4 regions of the Oceanibaculum nanhaiense genome follow, and region 2 is predicted to be linked to each of the others. Evidence: predicted binding sites of a transcription regulator. Region 2 holds the regulator's gene; each other region holds the start of a gene.
What was found. The regulator PhoB, encoded in region 2, activates phosphate uptake and scavenging genes when phosphate is short. The targets are predictions, from matches to a motif close to TNTCATAAAACTGTCA.
Positions count from the first base shown of each region.

Region 1 (4,689 bases), on a different contig from region 2:
CTCGAAAGCCTCGATGATGGCCGCATTCGTCACCTTGTTGGTGCGAAGCTGGCTCTCGACCATATTGTGTCGCGCGGCCGCAAAATTCGTCATGATTCTACCCGGCAAGTGTCTGACGATATCGAACGGATTCAAGCCTATCGATAGGCGACCGCAGCCGCCGTGCGCAGTTATATCCCCCTCCCCGTCCCCTGACAACGCCCGGACAGGTCTGCACACAAAACGAAATAAAAAAGGGCGCGTCCTGCGACGCACCCTTTTCTTCGAATTGGCTCCCCGGGACGGATTCGAACCGCCGGCCAAGCGGTTAACAGCCGCTTGCTCTACCGCTGAGCTACCGGGGATCAGCAACAGCGCGATATCCCGCTGCGATCCTTGACGAACCGTTGTGCGGTCCGCCTTGGGAGGCCGGCCTTATAGCAAAGCCCCCTCCCGCTTTCCAGCCCGAATTCGCTGCCGTCGAAAATTAGCGGCAGCATCGGTCCGGTATCCGGCAAACGGAAGCCGCTGGAGGCCCGGGCCGGAATCGAACCGACGTACAAGGATTTGCAGTCCTCTGCATAACCACTCTGCCACCGGGCCGGCGGCGACGGCCGTTTGACCGTGGGGCGGAAGATATAGGCTCCGCGCGCCGCTGCGGTCAAGCGCTCTTGGCGGTTATCTGCACGTGAAGGTCACAGCCTGTCGGACGCGGACGGCTTGCGCCAGAAACTGTCGCTTGCCTGCAGCCGGCGCCACAGCTTGTCCAGTTCCCTGCCGTGCTCCCACGCAGCCCTTCCATGCCAGCCCAGCACGAGACCGACCGCATGGCCGCGCTGGACGTTCCGTTGGGCATCCTTACCGGAATTGCCCGCACCTTCTTTCGGTAACAGCAGGTTCTCGGCAACCGCCACATCATTCATATGGCCCAGCACTTCCTGCAGCGCCGCCAGCCTTTTCAGATAGGGGCCGGTCTTCTTGCGCGGATAAAGCTCAGAAAAAAATTCCGCCGCATAGCGCATCTTTTTCACGTGAATACGCAGGAGATGCCGGTCCGCGGGAGGGCCGGCCAGCAGGCGTTTGCCATTCTTGCGCAGCTTGCGGCCGCGCTGTTCCAGCAGCGCATCGGCGAAGTCACGCGCCGGCGCGAAGAGCTGCGCACCGGTTTCCGTCAAATTCTGCTCCCGCCAGCCTGCCTCGGCGATCCAGCGGCTGAGGTCGAGCAGCAGCCGCGTGTAGCGGCGGTCGGCAATCGCCGTCCGGGCACGCTCATAGGCCTGCGCACCGACCAGGTCCGCGTCCTTCAGCAGGCCCGCCATACCGGGGGCCGTCGAAAAACGCGCCTGGACGGGCCGCACGATCTCGTCGCGAAACACATCATAGTCCCTGGCCGTGCCCAGCTCGCCGGCCAGCCATTTCAGCTCCGCCTTGAAATGCTCCGTCTGCGCCGCCGGCAGGACCGGCGTGAAAACCGTGAAAAGAGAGCGCAGGCGGCGTAATCCGACCCGCATCTGATGCACGCCTTCCGGATCGTCGCCCTGGCAGACGATGACCTCGTTGGCGAGTATCTGCTTGAGGCAGCTGCGCACGCTGAGGGCCAGCACATCCTCCAGCATCATCTGGCGGCTAAGCGCGGGTTTTTCCGCCTTTTCCGGCCGGGGCTGGCGGTCCAGCAGCAGGTCATAGCCCCGCTTCGACTTGCCGCCATGGGCAACGCGCAGGGGAACATGCGTCAGCAGCTCCTGCGCCAGATCGAACACAAGTCCGACCGGACCGTCCACCAGTTCGATCTCCAGCTCGCACAGCGGCGACTGTTTTTCGCCGACCCGTACCGCCCCACGGTCGAGGCAGAGTGTCATCCGCCCGCCGCCATAGGTGATGCTGCGTTCCCAGCGCCGTATGTCGGTTTCGAAGATCGGCGCCAGGCCTTCCGCAACCGCCTGCTCGACCAGCCTGCGAAGCGCTGCATCGGCAATACGTTCGGGCACCGGAACCGCATGGGGCAGCGCCTCGGGGACCGGCACTTCCAGCTCGTCGCGCTGCACGAGGCCGGCGGCATAGGCGCCGCGGGCCTTGACCGCCTGGATATTCTGGCGGCCCTGGCGCCGCACCCGCAATTCGACCCCGGCGCGGGCAAGCTGCAAATCCGGCGTATCGAAATAGATTGCCCGCAACTGCCGGCTGACAGTGCGGCTCGGCGCATGGGCCTTCCACAGCGGATGCCGCCACAGGCGCTCCGCCAGCGCCGGATCGAGGGCCAGCTTCAGCTCGGTTTCCCGCGGGCGGCCGCTCTCGTGCCCGCCCCCTGTTCGCCTCTCGTCACCAGACATTGCCACGACAGCCTCAAATCCAACTATGGCAACAACGCCCTATACGAATCCTGAAATTGGTGCAATCGCGGCAGGGAAAAAAGCCATTCCTCAACTGTCACAATTCTGTAATGCACGAGGGTGAGAATTCGTCCGGCGCCTACACCAGATCCTTCGGGCTTGTGAAATTGCGCAGCTCAGCCGCTTTCCAGCTGACTTCCGCCCAGGGCTGCTTCGGCAGGGACAGGACGGCGAGAGCGCCGGTTGGGTATTTCTCCGCCATGCCGGCACGCAGTTCTTTTGCGCCGCTTCCCGCCAGGGCCAGGGCGAACTCTTCCAGAGCCGGATTGTGGCCGACGATCAGTGCCGATCCGGCGGTCTCCGGCAGGTCGCGTACCAACGCCAGCAGTGCCGCCGAATCCGCACGATAAATCGCCTTGTCGATGGTCAGGGCCGGCTTGCCGGCAAGGCGCGGACGCACCTGATCCAGCGTCTCCAGCGCGCGCCGCGCGGTCGAGCACAGGATCACGTCCGGCCGGAAACCGCACTGCGCGAAATAGAGCCCCATGACGGTCGCCGCGCGGAACCCGCGTTCGTTCAGCGGCCGCTCTTCATCCTTCAATCCCGGATTGTCCCAACTCGATTTCGCGTGGCGAAGCAGGTAAAGCGTCTTCATACGTGGCGGCATCCCTGATGGTGTTTTGCGATTTATATGGTCATGCCTGGGAGAAAGCGGAAGTGACAAATTGACTTCGACAGAGGCGAAAGGGCATTGTCCGCAAGGGCGTAGCGCCCTGAATCGCCGACTATAGCCCGAACTTTTCCGGAAGACCGTTCCACCGATGACGAGCGCACCTCAGACATTGCGCGGCAGGTAACGTCGATGCCCTCCTTCGAGATACGCGCTCCCGGCCCGAACGATATCGACGCTATCGTCGATCTTAGCCGCGAACTGTTGCAGTTTTACGGGGTCACGCCGCCGCTGCCGCGCCCCGACATGATCCGCAAACTGAAATCCGCCCTGAATGGCGACCGGAAAACGGTCGAACTGCTGCTGGCGATGGATGGCGACGAGCCGCTCGGCATGGTCGCCTTCAGCGAGATCTATGCCGTCGCAATCTGCCGAAACTCCTTGTTCATTCAGGATATTTTCGTGACCAAGCGGGCGCGTGGCCTCGGCGTCGGACTGGCATTGATGCGCGCGCTGGCAGAGGTCGCCCTGCAGCGCGGCGCCTTCCAGATCGACTGGACCGCCGACAGCTGGAACGAGGAAGCAAGGCGCTTCTATGAAGGCATGGCGACGCTGCTGAAGGCGGAGAAAATCTTCTACCGGCTGGCAGGCGGCAATCTGCGGCAATTCCTCGACGGCGCCCAGGACCCGGCAATCGCCGCGAAATAGGCCGTTTTCAGATATTATTGAATGGCATCGGCGGCGGGGCTAGGCTCCGTGCTTCCTTAACGATCCTGTGGAGTTTCCCCGATGAGTTACGCCAAGCCCGACGCCCTGGTCTCGACGCAATGGCTGGCGGACCATCTGGACGACCCTGCCGTGCGGATTATCGATGCCAGCTATTACCTGCCGGCCATGAAGAAAAGCGGCCGCACGGAGTTCGAGGCGAAGCACATCCCCGGCGCCGTATTCTTCGACATCGACGATATTTCCGCCGAAGGCATGGATCTGCCGCACATGATGCCAAGCCCCGAGAAATTCTCGGCCAAGGTCCGGCAGCTCGGCATCGGCGATGGCGTGAAGGTTGTCGTCTATGACCAGTTCGGCCTGATGAGCGCGGCGCGCGCCTGGTGGATGCTGCGCGTCTTCGGCCACCGGGATGTCGCCGTGCTGGATGGCGGCCTGCCGAAATGGCTGGCCGAAGGCCGCGCCGTCGCGGCCGGCCCCAGCCAGGCGGAAGAAAAGCACTTCACCGCCCGGCCGAACGAGGCGCTGCTGCGCCGGGTCGATCAGGTGAAAGCCAATCTGGACAGCAAGGCCGCGCAGATCGTCGATGCCCGCTCCGCCGGCCGCTGGCGCGGCGAGGAGCCGGAAGTCTGGCCGGGCCGCAAAGGGCGGATTCCGGGCAGCCTGAACGTGCCCTTCACCGATCTGCTGAATCCCGAGGACAAGACCGTGAAGCCCGCCGAGGCGCTGCGTGCCCGGTTCACCGAGGCGGGTGTCGATCTCAACAAGCCCATCGTGGCGAGCTGCGGGTCGGGCGTGACGGCCTGCGTGCTGGCGCTTGGCCTCTACCTTGTCGGCCGCGACGATGTCGCGGTCTATGACGGCAGCTGGGCCGAATGGGGCAAGCGCGACGATACGCCAGTGGCCGTGGGGGCGGCCGTGGGATGAGTCTCTCGATCCGGCCGATGCGGCCCGACGAGGCTGACGAGATCGCCGCCCTCTGGC
Region 1 is NZ_MPOB01000009.1:53,434-58,122, reverse strand. Features, by position in the region: gene BKM74_RS15005 (protein-L-isoaspartate O-methyltransferase family protein) at 1-93, opposite strand, end outside; tRNA gene BKM74_RS15000 (tRNA-Asn) at 270-344, opposite strand; tRNA gene BKM74_RS14995 (tRNA-Cys) at 509-582, opposite strand; gene BKM74_RS14990 (CYTH and CHAD domain-containing protein) at 675-2,309, opposite strand; gene BKM74_RS14985 (SixA phosphatase family protein) at 2,449-2,964, opposite strand; gene BKM74_RS14980 (GNAT family N-acetyltransferase) at 3,172-3,687, shown strand; gene sseA (3-mercaptopyruvate sulfurtransferase) at 3,769-4,632, shown strand; gene BKM74_RS14970 (GNAT family acetyltransferase) at 4,629-4,689, shown strand, end outside.
Region 1: the regulator PhoB is predicted to act here: its motif matches at 2,405-2,420, upstream of BKM74_RS14990 (CYTH and CHAD domain-containing protein).

Region 2 (4,689 bases):
TCGTTGCCCGATCCACTTTTTCTGATCGATGCCGAAGCGACCATCGTCTCCACCAACCGGGCCGCCCGAGAGATTTTCGGCGAGGCGCTGGCGGGCCGCGCCGTGGCCAGCAATCTGCGCCATCCGGAAGTGCTGAAGGCGGTGGAATCGGCGCTGGAGCAGCGGCGGGCGCGCACGGTCGAGATGACCATGCTGGTCCCGATCGAGCGCAGCTTCGCGGTCAGTGTCGAGCCCCTGTCCGAGCCGGGGCCGGACAACAGCCAGGCATTGATCCTGATGCACGAGCTGACGGCCATGAAGCGCACCGAGCAGATGCGCGCCGATTTCGTCGCCAATGCCAGCCATGAGCTGCGCACGCCGCTGTCCACGCTGGTCGGCTTTATCGAAACGCTGCGTGGCCCGGCCAAGGACGATCCAGAAGCACATGAACGCTTCCTGGAGATCATGCACGAGCAAAGCCTGCGCATGTCGCGGCTGGTGAATGACCTGTTGTCACTCTCCCGTATCGAGCTGAACGAACATACCCCGCCGCGGGGGCTGGCCGACCTGTCGCGCATCCTGGCCAGCGTGAAAGCCACGCTCGACATGCAGGCCGCAACCAAGGACATGGCAATCCAGCTCGAGCTCGAGGCCGGGCTGCCGCCCGTCACCGGCGACGAGGACGAGCTGGCGCAGGTTGCGCAGAACCTGATCGACAATGCGACGAAATATGGCCGGCCCGGCACCCCGATCCGCGTGGTGGCGCGACGGGCCGACAGCGTGCCGGCGGCGTTTCCGAAAGCGCCTCACGGCGCTGTGCTGATCCGCGTCCAGGACCAGGGCGAAGGCATTCCGCGCGAACATATTCCGCGTCTGACGGAACGGTTTTATCGGGTAGACAAGGCGCGCAGCCGCGATCTTGGCGGCACCGGCCTTGGACTGGCCATCGTGAAGCATATCGTCAGCCGCCATCGCGGCGCGCTGGCCGTCGAGAGCCAGGTCGGCAAGGGCAGCACTTTCACGGTCTATCTGCCGGTCGCCTCTCCTGCGGCCATCTCTGGTCCAGCGCCCGCTCCGGCCGCCTGAATGCCCGGGTGGCGAACCCGAATTCCGCATCGATGTAATAAAAATGTCACCAAAACGTAGTATTTATGCCGTGCAAGCCCGGTATTGATAAGCCCAAGCGCACGGTCCGCTGACGTTCTTGCCCGTGGAAAGGAAGTTTCATGCCCACCCATACCGTTAAGTCCTTCGATGAAGAGTTGAAGCGGCTGATGAATCTGATCTCACAGATGGGGGGGCTGGTCGAAACTCAGGTCCAGGACTGCATTCTGTCGCTGGCAAAGCGGGACAGCAATATCGCCGAGCGGGTGATCCAGGGCGACCTGAAGATCGACGGGCTGGAATATGATGTGAACGATCTGACCGTTCGCATGCTGGCGTTGCGCCAGCCGCTGGCCGAGGATCTGCGCCGCGTCGTCGGCGCCCTGAAGATTTCCGCGGATCTGGAGCGCATCGGAGATTATGCCGCCAACATCTCCAAGCGCGCGGTCGCGCTGAACCAGCTGCCGCCGGCGCGGCCGGCGGCCGGCATTCCGCGCATGGGCAAGATGGTCCAGCAGATCCTGAAGGAAGTGCTGGACGCCTATGTCGAGCAGGATGCCGAGAAGGCCCTGCTGGTGTGGCGCCGGGACGAGGAAGTGGACGAGATGTACACCAGCCTGTTCCGCGAATTGCTGACCTACATGATGGAAGACCCGCGCAACATCACGCCCTGTACGCATCTTCTGTTCATGGCGAAGAACATCGAGCGCATCGGCGACCATGCCACCAACATCGCCGAGACGCTGTATTACCAGGTGACCGGCCGGCCGCTGACCGCCGAGCGCCCGAAGGGCGACACCAGTGCTTTCACCGTCATCGAGCCAGAGAGCTGACGCACGCGGCTTGAAGCATTTCCCATCGCCTGCCGAGAATGGACCACACCATGAAGCCGTTGATCCTGATTGTCGAAGACGAGGCCGCGATCGTCACGCTGCTGAGCTACAATCTGGAGCGCGAGGGCTTTCAGGTTCTCGAAGCGCGCGATGGCGAGGAAGGGCTGCTGCTGGCCACCGAACGCCGGCCTGACCTCATCCTGCTCGACTGGATGCTGCCGCTGCTGTCCGGCATCGAGGTCTGCCGCCGGCTGCGCCGCACGCCACAGACCCGCAGCATCCCGATCATCATGCTGACAGCCAGGGGTGAGGAAGGCGACCGGGTGCGCGGCCTGAATGCAGGCGCCGACGATTATGTCACCAAACCCTTCAGCCCCAGCGAGCTGCTGGCGCGCGTCCGTGCCGTCATGCGCCGAGCCCGGCCGTCCGCCGATGCGGAGACGCTGCGCTGCGGCGACATCGTGATGGACATCGCCGCCCACAAGGTGAAGCGCGGGGACCGGGATGTGCATCTGGGGCCGACCGAATTCCGCCTGCTGCGCCATTTCCTGGAGCATCAGGGCCGGGTGTTCTCCCGCGAGCAGCTGCTGGACTCGGTGTGGGGGGCGGATGTCTATGTCGAGCCGCGCACCGTGGATGTGCATATCCGCCGGCTGCGCAAGGCGCTGAACGAGGAAGCCGAGGGCGATCCGATCCGTACCGTGCGCTCCGCAGGCTATGCGCTGGACGCCGTCGCCCCGCAATATGCCTGAAGTCCGGCCACTGCCTTTCCATGGCAGGCCGCTATATAAGAAATTAATGTAAAATACGAATATATTGCCGTTTATCGGCCTGTCATTCCGATTTCCGGTGCTTCTCTTCGACCTGCGACAGCAGCGATACGAGCGCCTCCTCATCGAGGTCGGCAATGTTCTTCGACAGCCGATGCGCCAGCCTGGTGGCCGTCGGCGACAGGCCGGCGGTATCGATAACCACGCGCGGATGGGAAATCTCCGCCAGGTGATGCAGCGCTTCCGCATCATCCCAGATCAGCCCGAAATAGCCGCAGATCTGATGGATCAGCCCATCGGTGGGCTGGCCGCGATGACCATGCTCAAGTGCCGAGAGATAGGCCGAGGAGACCTGCAGCGCCGCCGCCATCTCCTTCAGCGTGATTCCGCGCCCGGCGCGCAGTGCCCGCAGCTTTTCTCCGAACGGCGTCATGTCCCCTCCCGCACCCGGCGCAGCAGGACATAGAGCGCGCCGCCACCGCCATCCTTCGGCTGGGCATGGGCGAAGGCCAGCACCTTCTCCCGGTTGCCGCCCTCATTCAACCACCGCGGCACCTCGCGCTTCAGCACGCCCGCCTCGTAGCGGCCGAAATCATCGCGCCTCGTTCCCTTGCCGGTGATCACCAGGACACAGCGCAGCCCGCGCGCCTGCGACCGCGCAACAAACCCGTTCAGCGCCGCATGGGCGGCATCCTGGGTCATGCCGTGCAGATCGATGCGCGCCTCGATGGCGACCTGGCCGCGCTTCAGGCGCATCTGCGTGCGCTTGTCGAGGCCCGGCGCGCTGTCATGCTTGAGAGCGGGCAGGGTCACCGGCGCCTTTACCGGCGGCGCAGCCGGCTGCGGCAGCGGATCGTCCTTCGGCACCCGGCCGCGCTTGCGCTTGGCCGGGGCAACGCCCTCGGCCATCGGCGCCGCCGGAACCGCCTCGACATCGGGCGGCAGCTCGAACGCGCTCAGACGGCGCTTGGCCTCGGCGGGCAGCGGCTTGGCATCTTTTACGACCTGGCGGAAAAGCTCAGCCTCGTCCTTGCTGGCGCGCCGCCGGACCATGCCTAGCCGTCGATCAGGACGATGTGCAGCCGGCGTGGTCCGTGGGCGCCCATCAGGATTTTCTGCTCGATATCGCCGGTGCGCGACGGGCCGGTGATGAAATTCACCGTGCGCGGCATCGTGTCCTTGTCCTGAATGTCGCGCAGCCGCGTCCAGCCATCCTCATAGGAACCGACGATCTGGCTTTTCTTCAGCACCACGATATGGGTCTCGGGCAGCAGATTCAGCGTCGTCGGGCTGTCCGGGCCGGAGGTCAGCATCAGCGTGCCGGTCTCGGCGATGCCGGCAAGCGCCGGCGTGACGCTGGCCGTATCCGGCTCTTCCGCCCTGCCGGTCTTGATCGTCAGCGTCGGGCGCTTGCCCCAGGGCAGGCCGGAGAGCCACGCATCGGGCGCGACACGCAAATCGGCCGGCAGATTATGCTGGGCCAGATACTCGGCGATGGCATCGGGCACTTCCTGCGCGCTGGCAACCTGGCTGATGGTGGTCTGCACGCCCTCCGCCATCTCGACAAACAACGCCACCTGCGCCTCATGCGGAAGCTGCGCGCGCTGCGGGATGAGGTTGGGCCTGTGTTCCGCGATCCGCGTCTCCAGCGCGTCGGCTGGTTCGCCTTCCAGCGCACCACGGCCAAGGGAGCGGCGGATACCGGCCAGGATCTGGTCGCGCGGCGACATGTCGGGCATCAGGCGGCTCCCTTCTTGTCGCGATAGAGCTGCTGGAAGGTTCGGCCCTGCGGCGCCGGCATGTCGCGCACCGAGGTCCAGCCGCTGGCCAGCGGCAGGCTCCTGAACCGGCCTTTGCTGCGACCGAAGCGGCCGAGCAGCCCCATGGCGAGACCCGTCACCCGCTGATAGAGCACCGGGCGCTTGGCAAAAAACGCCCATAGGCCGAGGCCAGCGCGATAGGGTGCCGGCGACAGCTTCTTCTCGAATTCCCGCTTGCGCCAA
Region 2 is NZ_MPOB01000001.1:175,531-180,219, forward strand. Features, by position in the region: gene BKM74_RS00810 (ATP-binding protein) at 1-1,065, shown strand, start outside; gene phoU (phosphate signaling complex protein PhoU) at 1,206-1,916, shown strand; gene phoB (phosphate regulon transcriptional regulator PhoB) at 1,955-2,668, shown strand; gene BKM74_RS00825 (helix-turn-helix domain-containing protein) at 2,751-3,119, opposite strand; gene BKM74_RS00830 (Smr/MutS family protein) at 3,116-3,739, opposite strand; gene BKM74_RS00835 (LutC/YkgG family protein) at 3,742-4,425, opposite strand; gene BKM74_RS00840 (LutB/LldF family L-lactate oxidation iron-sulfur protein) at 4,425-4,689, opposite strand, start outside.

Region 3 (4,689 bases), on a different contig from region 2:
CATGCGGTTGATGTCGGTGCGCGGGTCCAGCAGCTCCACGCCATCGACGCGGATCGAACCCTCGTCCGGTACTTCCAGCAGGTTGCAGCAGCGCAGCAGCGTGCTCTTGCCGGAACCGGAGGGGCCGATGACGAAGACCAGCTCCTGCGGCGCCACCTCAAGGTCGATGCCCTTCAGCACCTCCAGCGCGTTGTAGTTTTTCCGCAGGCCGGCGATGTCCAGCATGGCGGCGGGGTGGGACAAGATTGTTACTCCAGAAACGGAAGGGCGGGGTCATGGTCAACCCCGCCCGTTCTATGCGCGCAAACCTATCAGCTGCAGGCCGGCGTGTGCTCGGTCGCGTCGTAGCCCGGCATCCCCGGTACGCCATAGCCCGGATAGACGGTGACCGCCGCGGAACCGGCTGCCGGCTTGGTGCCGAACCATTTCTCGTGCATCGCCGCCATGGTGCCATCCAGCTTCATGCACTCGATGGCGGTTTCCACCAGCTTGCGCATCTCCTCATTGCCCTTGCGGATCGGCGCGGCCCAGACCAGGCCGGTCGAGTGCAGGTAGGACAGCTTGATCTGCGGATTCTTCTTCACTGCCCAGGCGGACACCGTGTTGCCGGCGACATTGGCATAGGCGCGGCCGGAGATGACGGCCTGGAGCGCATCGGTGTTGGTGCCGAAGGTCTCGACCTTCCAGCCGATCTTGTCGGCCTGCGCGCGCACCCAGCTGTCATAGGCGGAGCCGCGATTGACCGCGATCACCTTGTCCTTCAGCTCGGCCAGATCCTTGATATCCGGCGTGCCGGCCTTCACCACGAACTGGAAGTCGGTGTTCAGGTAGCCTTCGGTGAACAGCAAATTCTCCGCGCGCTCCTGCGTTACCGTGGTCGGCGCGGCGATGAAATCGTAGGTGCCGGCCTGCAGGCCCGGCAGCAGGCCGGAAAACTGCGTCGCCTCGATGGTGACGCCGCGCTTGGTGCGCTTGCCGATCTCGTTGGCGAGGTCGATGTTGAAACCCTCCACGCCGCCGCTCAGCTTCGGCATGGCGTGCGGGGCGAAGGTGCCGTCCACGCCGGTCTTCAGCGGCTCGGCCTGCGCGACGGCAGTGGCAAGCAGCAGGGCGCAGGTCGCGCCAGCCAGAATCTTCATGTCCTAATCTCCCAGATTTACCTGAATGCCAGATTTGAAGGAATAACGGTGCCCACGCGAACGGAGGCGGCGTTCATCTGTCAGCAATCGCCGTGCCATGCACGGCAGGTCAGCCCAACGCTGGCGTTATGTACATTCACCTAACCTAATCCGCCTACCGTAGGAGCATTTCCGCCGCCTGTCCTGACCAATTCTTGCGCAGAAGGCCAAAAAGTTGACAGCACCGGTTACCAGTCCTCTCGACGCGATGGATGCAGCCGGCAATCGGTTTTTGCGATCGACACAATGAAAACTATCAATTTCCTGTATGCCCGGCAGGTGGCTAGTCTTCTTCTGTGTCCACCCGTCGCGTACCTCGCATCGTGAGGGCGGCACTCGAAATTCCGAATCGTCATCGGGCTTCGCGGGCCGTTTGGTTTTGTCGCCAATGGGCGGTCCGCGGGATCGACCGGGAATCTTCGGGTTCCCGGTCTTTTCTTGTGTGCTCCAGCCCTTATCCTGTCATGAAAAATTCATCGTCCGCTTCATTGCGCGGCGCCGGACGCTGCGACACTATCCGCCGCTGATCCGCACGGGGCATGTGGGAAGGGCGGGCTGTCCATGGCGTTCACTCTTGCCAGCATTCTGGCTGGCCTGGGGCTGTTCTTTGTCGGCAAGGAGTTGCTGACCTCCAACCTTCGCAACATGGTCGGACGCAGCGTGCAGCTCATCCTGTCGCGCGTTGCCGCCTTCCCCCTGCTTGGCCTGTTCTGGGGCGCGGTGCTGGGGGCGATGATCCAGAGCACCGCCATCGTCACCTTCATCCTGGTCGGTCTGCTGACGGCACGGATGATCGAGCCGCGCCGTGCCCTGCCGATCCTGATGGGCGGCAATATCGGCAGCGCGCTCATCCTGCTTCTGGTTACGCTGGATATCCGCATCGTCGTCATGCTGGCGCTGGGATTGACCGGCATCCTGATGACGCAGGGGCGGCTGCAGCACTGGAAGGCGGCGCTGAGCGCCATCTTCGGCCTGTGCCTGCTCTATTACGGGCTGGTGCTGCTGAAGTCCGGCACGGTGCCGTTCGCCCAGTCCGACGGTGTGATGGCGCTGATGGCCGGCCTCGACGGCTCGCTGGCGGCGGCCTTCCTGATTGGCGCCGCACTGTCGGCGGCCTGCCAGTCCTCCATCACCGTGGCGCTGCTCGGCATCGGCTTCCTGGGCAGCGGGCTGTTCAGTTTCGAGCAGGCGATGCTGGTCATCTATGGCACCAATCTCGGCAGCGGTATCGTGACCTACCTGATGGCCGGCGGTGTGCAGGGGACGGCGCGGCGGGTGGCGCTGTTCCAGCTTTGCTTCAACCTGACGGGCTGCGCCCTGCTGCTGGCGCTGTTCGTCGCCGAACATGCGTTCGGCGTGCCGCTGGTGATGGCGCTGCTGCGCGCCGCGTCCTCCGATGTGCCGCAGCAGCTGGCGCTCAGCTACCTCGTCTTCAACAGTGTAACGGCGCTGTTCCTGTTCCCGCTGATCGGCGGGGTGGAACGGTTGCTTGCCAGGCGCTACCCGGCTTCGCCGCAGGAGAGTGACAGCCAGCTTGCCTATCTCAGCCCGGAGACGGCGCGCGATTCCGCGACCGCCATCCTGCTGACCGAGAAGGAGCAACTGCGCCTGCTGGAGCGCTTGCCGCGCTATGCCGATCTGTTGCGGCAGGCCGATACGCCGGCCCGCAAGGCGCGGCTGGAGGCGCTGCACAAGGCGTTCGTCTCGGTGCATGGCCAGACGAAGCCCTATATCGTCGGCCTGGCGGAGGGTGATCTGACGGCGGACAGCCATGAACGCGTCTATCGCATCGTGGACCGGCATGACCGGCTGGGATCAATAGAAGCGGTGCTGCACGACTTCGCGGCGGCCGCGCCACTGCTGGAAGGCAGCACGGCGCTGGCGGCGATCCGCGAGGCGCTGACCGAGGGGCTGGACGCGCTGCTGCTGTCCTATGTCGAGGCGATGGCCGGCGACGACCCCGACGATATGGCGCTGATCGAGCGGATCACCGGCGACCGGGGCGAGCTGATGGAAGGGGTGCGGCGCAACTTCTTCAACGATGCCGCATTGGAACTCGACCGCGACGAGAAGATGGGGCTGCTGCAGCTGACCGGCCTGTTCGAGCGGCTGGTCTGGCTGCTGCGCGAGATGGCGCTGAAGGCGCCGTTCGAGGCCGGGACGCGCCCGGCGCTCGACGCAGCGTAATAGGAGAGGCTTATTCGCCGCCGGTATCGGCGACCAGACCGGCCTTCTCGATGGCATGGACGGCACACAGCTCGTCATTCTCCGACACGTCGCCGGTGACGCCGACCGCGCCCAGGATACGGCCCTCCTTGTTCTTCACGATGACGCCGCCGGGCAGCGGCACGAAATTGCCCTCCGACATGGCGGTCAGCGAGTTGAACAGAGCCGGCATCTTGGCCGCGCGGCGCGCCAGCTCCCGGCCGCCGAAGCCGAAGCCCAGCGTGGCCGCCGCCTTGCCCATGGCGACTTGCGGGCGAAGCAGGCTGCAGCCATCCTCGCGCTTCAGCACCTTCATGTGCCCGCCGGCGTCCAGCACGACAACGGTCAACGGGGCGAACTTCATCTCGCGGCCCTTGCGCAGGGTCTCGTCGGCGATCAGCGAGGCGGTTTCCAGGGTCATGTCCAGCATGCGTTTCTCCACTGTCCTTTTTTACGGCCGCGCGGCGGCGGCAGGATTGATCGATCAGGCGTTATAGGATGCCGGTGCCGATCAGGACAAATGATTAGCGCGACTGGTGCTACCAGCTGTTGACCGCCAGCACGTCGCAGGGCGGTTCGTTCAGCAGCTTCTCGGCGGTGGTGCCCAGCCTTGTGTGCGGCAGGCCCATCCGGCCGCGTGTGCCGATGACGAGCAGGCCCGCACCGGTCTCTCCGGCCTCGGTGCAGATCTGGGCATAGGGGTCTCCGCTGCGGACGGTGAGTGTCATCCGGCCGCCGACATCCGCCTGCACCTCCGGCGGCAGGCTTCTGCCCAGCGTGTCGGCCATGAAGTCGGCGAGCGCGGCGCGGGCCGCCGCGATCTGCTTTTCGCTCGACAGGGCTGTCGGCTCTGTCTCCGCGTTGCTGTCCTCCGGGGCGCTGTTGTCCGGGGCACTGTCTGGCCCCGGTGTGGTCGGCAGGACATGGACGCCGGTGAAATCGGCCTGCGGCGCCAGGCTCATCGCCATCCGCACGGCAAACCGCGCATAGAGCGACAGGTCGATGCCGAGCAGCAGCTTGTCGTAAGCGCCCGGTCGTTTGCCGGTCACCACCAGCAGCGCGCAGTTGCCGCTGCGCGCCAGCCCTTCCATCGTGCTGCCGATCAGCAGATCGTGCCCGCCTTTGTACTGGTGCGCGCCAAGCACGATCAGATCGCAATTATGGATATGGGCCAGCCGGCCAAGCTCCCATTGCGGCGTGCCGGTGGTCACCTTGATCGTGATGTCCGCGCGGTCGGCGGGGGGCAGCGACAGCAACCAGCTATTGATGGCCTTGTGCGCCGCCTTCGAGCGGCGCTCGACATCGA
Region 3 is NZ_MPOB01000003.1:233,364-238,052, reverse strand. Features, by position in the region: gene BKM74_RS06455 (amino acid ABC transporter ATP-binding protein) at 1-225, opposite strand, end outside; gene BKM74_RS06450 (transporter substrate-binding domain-containing protein) at 312-1,139, opposite strand; gene BKM74_RS06445 (Na/Pi cotransporter family protein) at 1,740-3,365, shown strand; gene BKM74_RS06440 (GlcG/HbpS family heme-binding protein) at 3,376-3,813, opposite strand; gene BKM74_RS06435 (universal stress protein) at 3,923-4,689, opposite strand, start outside.
Region 3: the regulator PhoB is predicted to act here: its motif matches at 1,639-1,654, upstream of BKM74_RS06445 (Na/Pi cotransporter family protein).

Region 4 (4,689 bases), 170 kb from region 2:
TCGAGCAATTGCCGGGCGCAGGCGTCCCAGCCATTTTCCAGCGCATGGGCGCGGCAGGCCTCGCGCGGGATATCGAGGGCGGCCTGCACGGCGGCGCGCAGATCCTCGTCCATGCGCCCGACCGCCGGCGTCAGCACGTCGAGCGGCCCGGTGACCGGGTAGGCCGCGACCGGCAGGCCGCTGGCCAGCGCTTCCAGCATGACCAGGCCGAACGTGTCGGTGCGGCTGGGGAAGACGAAGACATCGGCGGCGGCGTAGTGCCGTGCCAGCTCCTCGCCATGCTTGGCGCCGACGAAGACGACATCGGGGTAGCGGCGCTTCAGCTCCGGCAATTGCGGGCCGTCGCCGACCACCACCTTGGTGCCGGGCAGATCGAGATCGAGAAAGGCGCCGATATTCTTCTCCACCGCCGCCCGGCCGACGCAGACCGCGATCGGGCGCGGCAGGTCGCGCATCGATTCCGCCTGCTCCTCATAGGGGCGCGGGCGGAACAGCGCCGTATCGACGCCGCGGGTCCAGCGCCGGACATGGCGGAACCCGCGGGAATCGAGGTCGCGGCGCAATGTCTCGGTCGCCACCAGCATGCCCTGGCCGCCATTGTGGAACCAGCGCATGCCGGCATAGCTCCAGGCCAGCGGCACCGGCAGGCGGGCGTGCAGATATTCCGGGAATTTGGTGTGGTAGGAGGTGGTGAAGGGCAGGCCCTTGCGCCCGCAATGAATGCGCGCGGCCAGCCCGATCGGCCCTTCGGTGGCGATGTGGATGGCGTCCGGCCGGCTGTCGCGGATCATCCCTGCCACCTTGTGCAGCGGATACCAGGCCAGCGGAATTTCGGGATAGCCGGGGCAGGGGAAGGTGCGGAACCGTTCCGGCGCGATCACCGTGACCGTGTGGCCGCTGGATTCCAGCATGGCGATGATGGTGGTCCAGGTGCGCACCACGCCGTTCACCTGCGGCGTCCAGGCATCGGTCACCAGGGTGATGCGCATCGGGGGCCGGCCAAGGCTGAATTCCGGCACGGCGTCGGCGTATTTTGGGGCGGTACTATCGGGCATGCCGCCTCACGCTGCCGGGGTCATCTGGCGCGCCTCGACCCAGTTCAGGATCTCCAGGCGCCCGTCCATATGCTCGACCAGGGCGGTGCAGCTTTCCACCCAGTCGCCGTCATTGCAGTAGGTGATGCCGTCGATCTCGCGGATTTCGGCATGGTGGATATGGCCGCAGATCACGCCATCCACGCCGCGCTGGCGGGCCTCGTCGGCGACCGCCTCCTCGAACCGGCTGATATATTCCACCGCGTTCTTCACGCGCAGCTTCACATAGGCCGAGAGCGACCAGTAGGGATAGCCCAGCTTGCGCCGCACCATGTTGAAGCCGACATTCAGCCGCAGCATCATGTTGTAGCCCCAGTCGCCGATCAGGGCGAGCCAGCGCGCATATTTCACCACGCCGTCGAAGCGGTCGCCATGCAGCACCAGGTAGGTCCTGCCGTCGGCGGCCTTGTGGATCACCTCGTCCTCGATCTCGATCTCGCCGAAGGTGAGGCCGATATACTCGCGGAAAATCTCGTCGTGGTTGCCGGGCACGAAGACCACGCGGGTGCCCTTGCGGGCCTTGCGCAGCAGCTTCTGCACCACGTCATTGTGGCTCTGCACCCAGTACCAGGACCGGCGCAGCCGCCAGATGTCGAGAATGTCGCCGACCAGATAGAGATGGTCGCTCTCGGTGTGTCTGAGGAAGTCCAGCAGCAGGTCGGCGTTGCAGCCGCGCGTGCCCAGATGCACGTCGGAAATCCAGATTGACCGGTAATGGCTGACGCCACGCTGCGCGTTCATCGCGCCATCCTCATCTGACTACCAGATGATCGGAGATCGTATCGCAGGACCGCTATATCTGGTTTTCCGATCATGAGGCACTACATGCCTCAGCTTCGGTTACCGGCGCGCGACGGAAATATGACAATTGACTGAAATTTCGTCGTCTCTGTAGGGTCGCGGCGTTTTCGCCCTATCTGTGGGGCATTTGTGTTTTGAGGAACAAGGTTTGGCCGAGTCCCGCCGTCTGCTGGTGATCCACAACCCGACCGCGGGGCGTCGCCGGCGCCGGCGGCTCGACGCCGTGCTGCATCTGCTGGCCGAGGCCGGCTGCACCATCACGCTGGTGCCAACCGCGAAACGCGGCGATGCCGAGGATTTCGCCGCCACCGCCATCGCCGACGATGTCGATCTGCTGGTCGCGGCGGGGGGCGATGGCACGCTGAACGAGGTCGCGAACGGGCTGGTTCGCCGGCGGGAACTGGGGTTACCGCCGCTGCCGCTGGCCATCGTCCCGCTGGGCACGGCGAATGTGCTGGCCGCCGAGATCGGCCTGCCCGAGGATGCTGAGGCCATCGCACGCACCATCCTCACGGGCGCACCGCGCCGGATTTATCCCGGCATCGCCAATGGCCGGCGCTTCCTGTGCATGGCGGGCAGCGGGCTGGATGCCTTCGTGGTGCAGGATGTGAACCACCGGCTGAAGCGGCTGCTGGGCAAGGGCGCCTATGCGCTGGAGACGCTGCGCCGGCTGTGGCTGGGGCCGCCCGAACCCTATCGGCTGCTGATCGACGACAAGGAAGAAAAGGCAGCCCAGATCATCCTGGCGAAGGGGCATTTCTACGGCGGCACTTTCGTCATCGCACCGGCCGCGCGGCTGGATGAGCCGCTGCTCTGGGCCTGCCTGTTCCGCCGGGGCGGGCGCTGGGCGGCGCTGCGCTACATCCTGGCAGTGATGCTGGGCGTGCCGCACCGGCTTGAGGATATCGACATAATGCCGGTCCGCCGCGTCTCCATTGAGGGGCGGGCCGCCGATCCGGTACAGGGCGATGGCGATATCGTCACCCGGCTGCCGGTTGATATCCGTATTGACGAGGACGGGATGGAACTGGTGTTTCCGGCGTGAACCTAGCGGAAAACAAGGATCATTTCGGCGGCGGATTGGCTTTCCAGATGGCCACGATCTCGTCCTCCAGCACCGGGCCGATGACCGGCACCGGCTTGTTGCTGGCGGCCACCACCTCGGCGCAGCGGATCGACAGCCGGGTGCGCGTCGGCGCATTGTCGAATTCCTGCTGCTGGCGCGGGATTGACAGGCCATAGACGACACGGCCGATGCCGCTCCACACGATGGCGGCGGAGCACATGGTGCAGGGCTCGCCGCTGGCGTACATGGTGGCGCCGGCCAGTTGTTCGGGCGTCAGGTGCCGGCCGATGCCGCGCAGGATGTTCAGCTCGGCATGGCCGGTCGGATCCTGCGTCGAATAGACATTGTTCATGCCCTCGAAAACCGGCTTGCCGTCGGATGTCACGATGAGTGCGCCGAACGGGCGGTCGCCGTTCAGCCGGGCCTGGCGCGCCAGCTCGAAACTCTGGCGCAGCCAGTGATGATCCTGTTCGCTGACGGTATCGTGCATGACCGGGCCCCCTTTTGGCTTGAGGGGCCCAGTGTAGGGAAAAGGGACGGCCTCCCGCCAGCGCGAATCAGACTTCGCGGATGCGGTAGCGCTGGACGCGGGTGGCGCGCAGGCCTTTCATGCCGTGGCGTTCGACCAGCTTGGTCCAGCCTTCCAGCTCTTCCTCGGAGAGGCTGTAGCGGGTGCAGGCCTGCTCCGCGGTCAAAAGGCCGCTCTTCACGCCGGCCACAACCAGCGCCTTGCGCCGGATGACCCAGCGCTTGGTTTCGGGCGGCGGCAGATCGTCGAGCGTCAAGCTCGAGAGGTCGATGCCGTCCAGCGTCTCCCGCGAAGAATCTTGTACAGTCGCCCGCAGGGCGAGGCTTCGAGAGTGCATGGGATAAGACCTGTCGCAAAAGTAATAATTGGTCTTAACCTAGCCGCCACTTGTTAAAAAAAGCCTAAGCATGCGAAGCATTTTCGACTCATTGACGCGTATAAGAAAACCCCCGCCATCGTGAAATGGCGGGGGTTCCGGCAGCCGATCGGAATTGGCTTTTATTCGGCGGCCTTCGCAGCCGGCTCGCGCCGCACCTCGGTGCTGTAATCGTCCATCAGCGTCCGCACCATGTCGCCGACGGTGAAGCGGTAGGGGCCGATCTCGCCGACCGGCGTCACTTCCGCCGCGGTGCCGCACAGGAAGCACTGCTCGGCCTGCTCCAGTTCTTCCGGCCGGATCGCCCGCTCGACGACCTTGATGCCGCGCCGCTTGGCGAGGTCGATCACCGTGCGCCGGGTGATGCCGTCCAGGAAGCAGTCCGGTGTCGGCGTGTGCAGTTCATTCCCGAAGGCGAAGAAGATGTTCGCCCCCGTCGCTTCCGCGACCTGGCCGCGATAATCCAGCATCAGCGCGTCCTGATAGCCCTCGCGCTCCGCCTTATGCTTGGAGAGCGTGCAGATCATGTACAACCCCGCCGCCTTGGCTGCCGTCGGTGCCGTGTCCGGTGCCGGGCGGCGCCAGTCGGAGATTGCCAGACGGATGCCCTTCTGCCGCAGTTCCGGGTCGAAATAGGACGGCCAGACCCAAGTGGCGATGGCCAGATGAATCTTGTTGTGCTGCGCCGAGACGCCCATCATCTCGCTGCCGCGCCAGGCGACCGGGCGGACATAGCCATCGACAATGCCGTTCGCGGCGACCGTCTCCATCTTGAAACGGTCGATTTCCTCGACGGAATAGGGAATCTTGAAATCCATCAGTT
Region 4 is NZ_MPOB01000001.1:346,513-351,201, forward strand. Features, by position in the region: gene BKM74_RS01640 (glycosyltransferase family 4 protein) at 1-989, opposite strand, end outside; gene BKM74_RS01645 (UDP-2,3-diacylglucosamine diphosphatase) at 1,062-1,835, opposite strand; gene BKM74_RS01650 (diacylglycerol/lipid kinase family protein) at 2,044-2,940, shown strand; gene BKM74_RS01655 (nucleoside deaminase) at 2,960-3,451, opposite strand; gene sciP (CtrA inhibitor SciP) at 3,519-3,827, opposite strand; gene BKM74_RS01665 (branched-chain amino acid aminotransferase) at 3,989-4,689, opposite strand, start outside.
Region 4: the regulator PhoB is predicted to act here: its motif matches at 1,957-1,972, upstream of BKM74_RS01650 (diacylglycerol/lipid kinase family protein).